One region of the Bacillus sp. C28GYM-DRY-1 genome, then DNA from elsewhere that is predicted to be linked to it. Evidence: riboswitches for the same ligand, from Rfam matches in the RefSeq annotation. Region 1 holds a riboswitch; the other holds the start of a gene.
The links. A riboswitch is a leader RNA that binds a small molecule or an ion and turns the genes downstream of it on or off. The one in region 1 is predicted to bind lysine.
Positions count from the first base shown of each region.

Region 1 (3,670 bases):
TTAATTTTTCATAAGAATTATAGGATCATTCTGTAATCCTCCCCCCTGTTTGGGCTATAATATACCAAGGAGAGAGGGGAGACAGATATGAAGTCTAAATTTGAAGCATCTATTGACAACCTAAAAGAAATTGAAATGAATGCCTATGCCTACGAACTAATACGAGAGATCGTTCTCCCAGATATGCTTGGCCAAGATTACTCTTCCATGATGTATTGGGCAGGGAAACATCTCGCCCGTAAGTTTCCTCTTGAATCATGGGAGGAATTTCCGGCCTTCTTTGAAGAAGCGGGCTGGGGAACCCTCACCAACGTAAGTTCTAAAAAACAGGAGCTTGAATTTGAACTTGAAGGGCCGATTATTTCCAACCGGCTTAAACATCAGAAAGAGCCATGCTTTCAGCTGGAAGCAGGTTTTATTGCTGAACAAATTCAATTGATGAATGACCAGATTGCTGAATCATATGAACAAGTGAAAAAGAGAGCCGATAAGGTGGTTCTGACTGTGAAATGGGATATGAAAGACCCTGTGTAATCAAAAAGGCGGTGACTGCATAGTCCCGCCTTTTTGATTGTCATTACACAGCTGAAGGATGTTTTGAAAGCTCAAATGCATCGTGCAGCGCTTCGACCGCTTTCACCATGTCATTTTCGCTTACGACTGTTGAAACTTTGATTTCAGATGTGCTGACCATTTTGATTAATATGTTTTTTTCCGCCAGTACAGCAAACATTTCAGCCGCTACACCAGGATTTGAGACCATGCCGGATCCGACAATGGATACTTTGGCCAATTTGCTTTCTGTCTCGATTTTCTCGAATTCAAGCGCGTCTTTATACTCTTCAAGCACCTCAACGGTTTGGTCTGCGTCTTCTGTTTTAACAGAGAAGGAAATTCCAGTCTGATTGTCTCCAGCCTGCGTTTGGATAATGATATCGACGTTAATGTTTCTTTTGGCAAGTGTTGTAAAAATGGTAGATAGGGTTGTCAGGCCGCCAGTCAGCCCGTAAATGGTTACCCTTGTAATTTGATCTTCAAACGCAATCCCTCTGACAATTAAATTTTGCTCCATGGATGATTCCTCCTCAATTAATGTTCCCGCTTCTGTTTCTGTACTTGAACGCACTTCTAAAGGCACTTGGTAATTTTTCGCGAACTCAACGGCTCTCGGATGAAGAACGCCGGCGCCCAAATTGGCAAGCTCAAGCATTTCATCGTATGAGATGCCGGCAAGTTTTCTCGCTGATTTCACATAGCGCGGATCGGTAGTAAACACGCCGGGCACGTCCGTGTATATATCACATTTATCCGCTTGTAATGCGGCAGCCAAAGCAACTGCAGTTGTGTCTGAACCGCCCCGGCCCAATGTCGTGATTTCGCAATCCTCTGTCATGCCTTGGAATCCTGCGACAATAACAATTTTTCCTTGCTCAAGCTGGTCTGCTAAAACCGAAGTGTCAATATCTGTGATTCTGGCGTTTCCGTGAACGGCTTCCGTGCGGATTCCCGCCTGCCAGCCGGTATAGGACACAGCGTCATAGCCTTTTTCCTGCAGCGCCATTGAAAGCAAGGAAATGGTGACCTGCTCGCCCGTCGCCAGCAGCATATCCATTTCTCGTTTGCTCGGCTGGTCAGAAATTGCTTTTGCAAGACCGACCAATTCGTCAGTGGATTTTCCCATAGCTGAAACGACAACAACGACTTGATGGCCCTTCTGTTTTTCTGAAATCGCGCGGTTTGCCGCATTTTGAATTTTTTCGACTGAGCCGACAGAAGTACCTCCGAATTTTTGTACAATAAGACCCATGTATAACCACCCTTTACATTTTGGTTCGTGCGGGTGAGGAGAAAGAGTGCTTTGTCCACAATAAAAAAAGCAACGAGAGGAATTTCTCTCATTGCTTACATTTAATCATCATGAATGATTATGAACAACGAGATAGCCCTCCAAGAAAATGATTTCTTGACAGCCTTACATTTATTCAATGCACGGCCAGCAAATAATACCGATGGGGTTTTATTTGCTTCGGCGACGCTCCCCTTTCAGCCTTTTTCACAGAATCCATCTTTCTCCAAAGGCTTACTCTTGAAGTTCGCACCTCTATCTTCACCATATAACACGATCTAACTATGAAATTAGTTCACATTTTATCAGATCTTTTTTAAAAGGACAACATTATTTTTGCAATTTATCGTAAAGCAGCTGAGCAACCGCTGCGGGTACACCTGCTTTTTTGATGTCCTCAAGGCTTGCTTCCTTCATTTTTTTAACCGAACCGAAATGCTTTAACAGCATTTTCTTTCTTTTCTCTCCGATACCCGGGATGTCGTCCAATACGGATTGAAACGCGCTTTTTCCGCGGATTTGCCTGTGAAAGCTGATTACAAAACGGTGCACCTCGTCCTGAATGCGCTGCAGGAGGTAAAATTCTTGACTGTTCCGTTCCAGATACACCGTCTCCAGCGGATCGCCAATTAATAAATTTGAAGTTCTGTGTTTTTCGTCTTTGGCTAAACCGGCGATCGGGATATCCAAGCCAAGTTCATTTTCAATAACATCCCTTGCAGCGTTGATCTGCCCTTTTCCTCCGTCAATGATGATCAAATCAGGCAGAGGCAGATTTTCGCGAAGCACTCTCGTATAGCGTCTTCTGACGACCTCTCTCATTGAGCCGTAATCATCCGGTCCCGTAACGGTTTTGATTTTATATTTGCGGTATTCCTTTTTGTTCGGCTTGCCGTCGATAAACACGATCATCGCGGAAACCGGGTTTGTCCCCTGTATGTTTGAGTTATCAAACGCTTCAATTCTGTGCGGAGTATAAATATTCAGTGCCTCACCGAGTTTATGCACAGCCCCGATTGAGCGCTCCTCGTCCCGTTCAATTAAGGAGAATTTTTCTTTCAGCGCGATTTTCGCGTTTTTATGGGCCAGCATAAGCAGTTCTTTTTTCGAGCCTTTTTTTGGCTGGTGGACGTTTGTTTCCAGCAGCTGCTCGATCATGGATTGATCAACGCTGTCCGGAACTAAAATTTCCTTTGGAAGGAAGTGGTTGTTTTTTGAATAGAACTGCCCGATGAATGTCAGAAACTCTTCATCTGCTTCCTGATAGAGCGGGAACATGCTGACATCGCGTTCAATGAGCTTTCCTTGGCGGATAAAAAAGACCTGTACGCACATCCAGCCCTTATCATATGCGTACGCGAATACGTCACGGTCGACTAGATCGTTCATCGTCATTTTTTGTTTTTCCATCGTTGATTCAATATGGGCGATTTGGTCGCGAAGCTCTTTTGCCCGTTCAAACTCTAGATTCTCAGCAGCTTCATGCATTTTCCCTTCAAGCTCTTTTTTGACCTCATTATAGCCGCCCTTTAAGAAACGGGTAATGCTTTCAACCAGTTCTCTGTTGGTCTCTTCGGAAATGTCCTTTACGCACGGAGCGAGACATTGGCCCAGATGATAGTAGAGGCACACTCTGTCCGGCAGCTTGGAGCATTTTCTGAGAGGGTACAGACGATCAAGCAGTTTTTTTGTTTCCCTTGCGGCCTGAACATTCGGGTACGGCCCGAAATAGCGCCCTTTGTCTTTTTTGACATTGCGGGTGACAATCAGCCTTGGGTGGCGTTCATGGGTGAGTTTTATGAAAGGATAGGTTTTGTCGTCTTT
Region 1 covers NZ_JAUMKF010000006.1:14,873-18,542, reverse strand. The annotation lists gene Q3W56_RS07670 (YslB family protein) at 88-534, shown strand; gene Q3W56_RS07665 (aspartate kinase) at 578-1,807, opposite strand; lysine riboswitch at 1,933-2,112, opposite strand; gene uvrC (excinuclease ABC subunit UvrC) at 2,177-3,670, opposite strand, start outside.

Region 2 (3,670 bases), on a different contig from region 1:
GATAAACAGAGGATTGAACAATTCTTTTACACTGCTGCCCATATCGCTCATGTTACTGGCCTGAAATAAAACAGGGATGGTAATAAAATCGATATAAAAGCCGTAAAAAATCGTGTTGGAAATCAAGATTACAGTCAGAACCAAATTGGCAATCAGCAAAAAGATCCGCTGCTTATTTTCTTTCAGAAACAGGCCGATCCCGAATAATGGAAGGATAAAGCTGAGCGGGTTAATCAGCAACATCAGCTCCTCCAACAGAGAATCGATCTGCAAATCAAAGCCGAGTTTATAGATCGCATACGTTTTGATCCACATGAATACGATCGAAATACATAAAAACCGCTGATTGTGAAAAAAGGTCCCTTTCATGAATATGACTCCTCGCGTTTTCTTGATCATCTGCATGGAATGCTTCTTATGTAAAACCTACTAAAAATAGCCCGTTCAGACAAGTGTCAGCACTCACGTTTAAAACATGCGTCCAAGAAACAGCATATAAAAGTAGTAACATGAAGCAATTGTCAGCCCGGCTAACACGAGCTGCTCGGAAAAACTGCCTGTCTTCATGTATAATGGGAGCCGCACGCGGATCGTTGAAGGGAATAATAATTTGATTCCGTTCACTGTCCAAGCGTCAAGAATTAAATGGCTCGCCATTCCGGTCATCAGTCCGGTTGAAATGTTTTTATCTGGAATATATGTGGCTGTGATAAAAAACATGATGAGCAGAAATAGCAGGCTGTGTGTAAAGGTTCGGTGGCCGAAAACGGAGCTGACCACTTTTGATAAAATAGGTAATCTTCTCCCGATTTTGCTTTGCGTGTGGCAAATATCGGGTATCAATGCCCCAACCGCGCCTGACGCAGCCATAAGCACTGGATCAAAACCATAATAATAATAAGCCACTGCCGTACAAGAAGCGATGCCTCCCATGATGTGTGTTTTTCCTGTCATTTCCCCGCTTCTCCTTTTATCTTTTGCAAAAAATCTCTGAATTACAAATATATCAAGAGAATGTATGTTTGATCAACAGGACTTTGGACAATAAAAAATTTCCCGCATAATTTCTGAAGGAAAAAGGCATCTTAAACATGTACCTATTTTCTATAAAGAGGTGATACGAATGGGTTTCTTTAATAAAGATAAAGGAAAACGTTCTGATAAAGAAAAAAACGTAATCCAGGGAGCTCTTGAAGATGCCGGTTCAGCTCTAAAAGATGATCCGCTTCAAGAAGCTGTGCAAAAAAAGAAAAATAATCGATAACCACATGCGGATAGAGCTTGGCTCTATCCGTATTTTCCATCTGTTCCCTTTGACAGATCATCCTTTCTTTGATAACCTTCTGGGAGTAACTGAATAATTAAATCCTCACTCTTTCTCAGTGAGGTAGAGGTTGCGCGGATGATGAGTCACACATGCCAGGCTGACAGGGGCTGTTAAACATGTGTAAAAGGCATCAGCGCCGAAGTGTGGAGAAAGCCGATCCTTCTCTATGCTGGGACTGTATCTGAATAAGTGCAGGACTGCCGCGTGCTTTTTCGCGGAGGGCTATCCGGAGATCAAGGGTGTGTGTTTCTTTAAGCATGGACTTTTGTTCAGGCTTTTTTTGCGTTTATATGATCTCGGGGTCTGGTCCGTACAAAGAATCATGGAGGTACTGGAATGGAACAGACAAAAAAATGGGGTTTTTGGTTATTAACGGCGTTTGTCGTTGGAAATATGGTTGGATCAGGAATTTTCTCCTTGCCGAGCTCGCTTGCCTCAATCGCTAGTCCCTTTGGAGCGACGTCCGCTTGGCTGTTGACAGGTGCCGGCGTGCTGATGATTGCGCTTGTTTTTGGGCATTTGTCCATTCGCAAGCCTGAGCTGACAGCTGGGCCGCAAAGTTATGCAAGAGCGCTGTTCTCTGATCCGAAGAAAGGGAACGCTGCCGGTTTCACAATGGTGTGGGGCTATTGGGTGGCGAGTTGGATCAGTAACGTGGCGATTATTACAAGTCTTGCCGGTTACTTGACTTCGTTCTTCCCGATCTTAGTTGATAAACGTGAAATGTTTTCGATCGGCGGACAAGAGGTGACACTCGGCCAATTGCTGACATTTGCTGTATGTACGATCTTGTTATGGGGAACGCACACGATTCTTGTTGCAAGCATTAACGGTGCAAGTAAATTAAACTTTATCACAACATTTTCGAAAGTATTAGGGTTTGTCTTCTTTATCGTTGCCGGATTGTTTGTTTTTCAAACGACATTATTCGATCACTTTTATTTTCCAATTCAAGGCGAAAACGGCACAAGCATCGGAATTGGCGGACAGGTTCACAATGCCGCAATTTCTACTCTCTGGGCGTTTGTCGGAATTGAATCAGCTGTAATCCTGTCCGGACGCGCGCGTTCTCAGCGTGATGTAAAACGTGCAACAATTACCGGCTTGCTGATTGCCTTGAGCATTTATATTATTGTGACTTTCATTACGATGGGCGTTCTGCCGCACGATAAACTTGTTGGATCTGAAAAACCGTTCGTTGATGTGCTGTATGCGATTGTCGGGAACGCTGGAAGTGTGATCATGGCGCTATTGGCGATTCTTTGCTTATTCGGAACGATGCTCGGCTGGATTTTGCTTGGCTCTGAGGTTCCTTACCAAGCTGCTAAAGCAGGAGATTTTCCGGCATTCTTTGCGAAAACGAATAAAAAGGGAAGTCCGATTAATGCGCTGGTTATTACAAATGTGATGTCACAGGTCTTCATTTTCTCTGTTATTTCCCGGACAATAAGTGACGCATTTACGTTTTTAACGACAGCGGCAACGCTTGCGTATTTAATTCCGTATTTGGTTTCAGCGATTTACAGCTTGAAGATTGTCATCAAAGGTGAAACTTATGACCAGCTGAAAGGCTCCCGCGTAAAAGACGGATTGATTGCGATTTTAGCGTGCGCATACTCAGTGTTTGTCATTGTAACAGGCACAGCGGATTTAACGACATTTATTCTCGGCATCGGTTTATTCTTTGTCGGCCTGATCGTCTATCCATTTGTGGTTAAAAAGTTTCAGAAAGAAAAACAAGCATAAACAAAAGACACCTGATTTGCTTTTCAGGTGTCTTTTATTATTATCAAAATACAATGTCTCCGGTTAGGAATCCGATCGTTAAAATAGCTGACAGGAAAGCTGAAATAGAGTGAAAAACCTTTGCGGATGATCGCATATGCAAAAAACATTTTTCAGTCTCTCCAGTAAACTAAACACGACTAACACTATTTACCAAGAGTGCATGAGAGAAAGGTTTTCCGATATAGTGCCTGTTAAAAAACTTGATCGCGATGATGATGCAGCTACATATAAATTGCTGGAAAAAGAGCCGCAGGCTGCGGCTCTTTTGTTTATTTTGTTAAGCTTTCCGTAATAAATTTCAGCTGGCCCTCTAATGAAATCGGGTCTGTAAAATAGAAGCCAATTGGGTCAATCCTATAGACATGGCCATTTTTAACGGCGCTTAGGTTCTTCCAGATGGAGCTGTCAAATACGCCGCCATCATCACCGCCTGATTGCCATGGTCCTGCGAAAATATAATCTCCGGCGAAGTCAGGGAGCTTTTCTAGTGAAATACTTGTATAACCAGGACCCTGGTCAATGGCTTTTTCTTTTGTCAGCTTTGTACCCTGCAGG
Region 2 covers NZ_JAUMKF010000033.1:5,962-9,631, reverse strand. The annotation lists gene Q3W56_RS19800 (LTA synthase family protein) at 1-369, opposite strand, end outside; gene Q3W56_RS19795 (metal-dependent hydrolase) at 469-954, opposite strand; gene sspJ (small acid-soluble spore protein SspJ) at 1,124-1,264, shown strand; lysine riboswitch at 1,381-1,560, shown strand; gene Q3W56_RS19785 (amino acid permease) at 1,664-3,073, shown strand; gene Q3W56_RS19780 (hypothetical protein) at 3,210-3,407, shown strand; partial or broken gene Q3W56_RS19775 (ABC transporter substrate-binding protein) at 3,385-3,670, opposite strand, start outside.
Region 2: it holds a riboswitch for lysine, as region 1 does, so the genes downstream of both, Q3W56_RS19785 (amino acid permease) here and Q3W56_RS07665 (aspartate kinase) in region 1, are expected to answer to the same signal.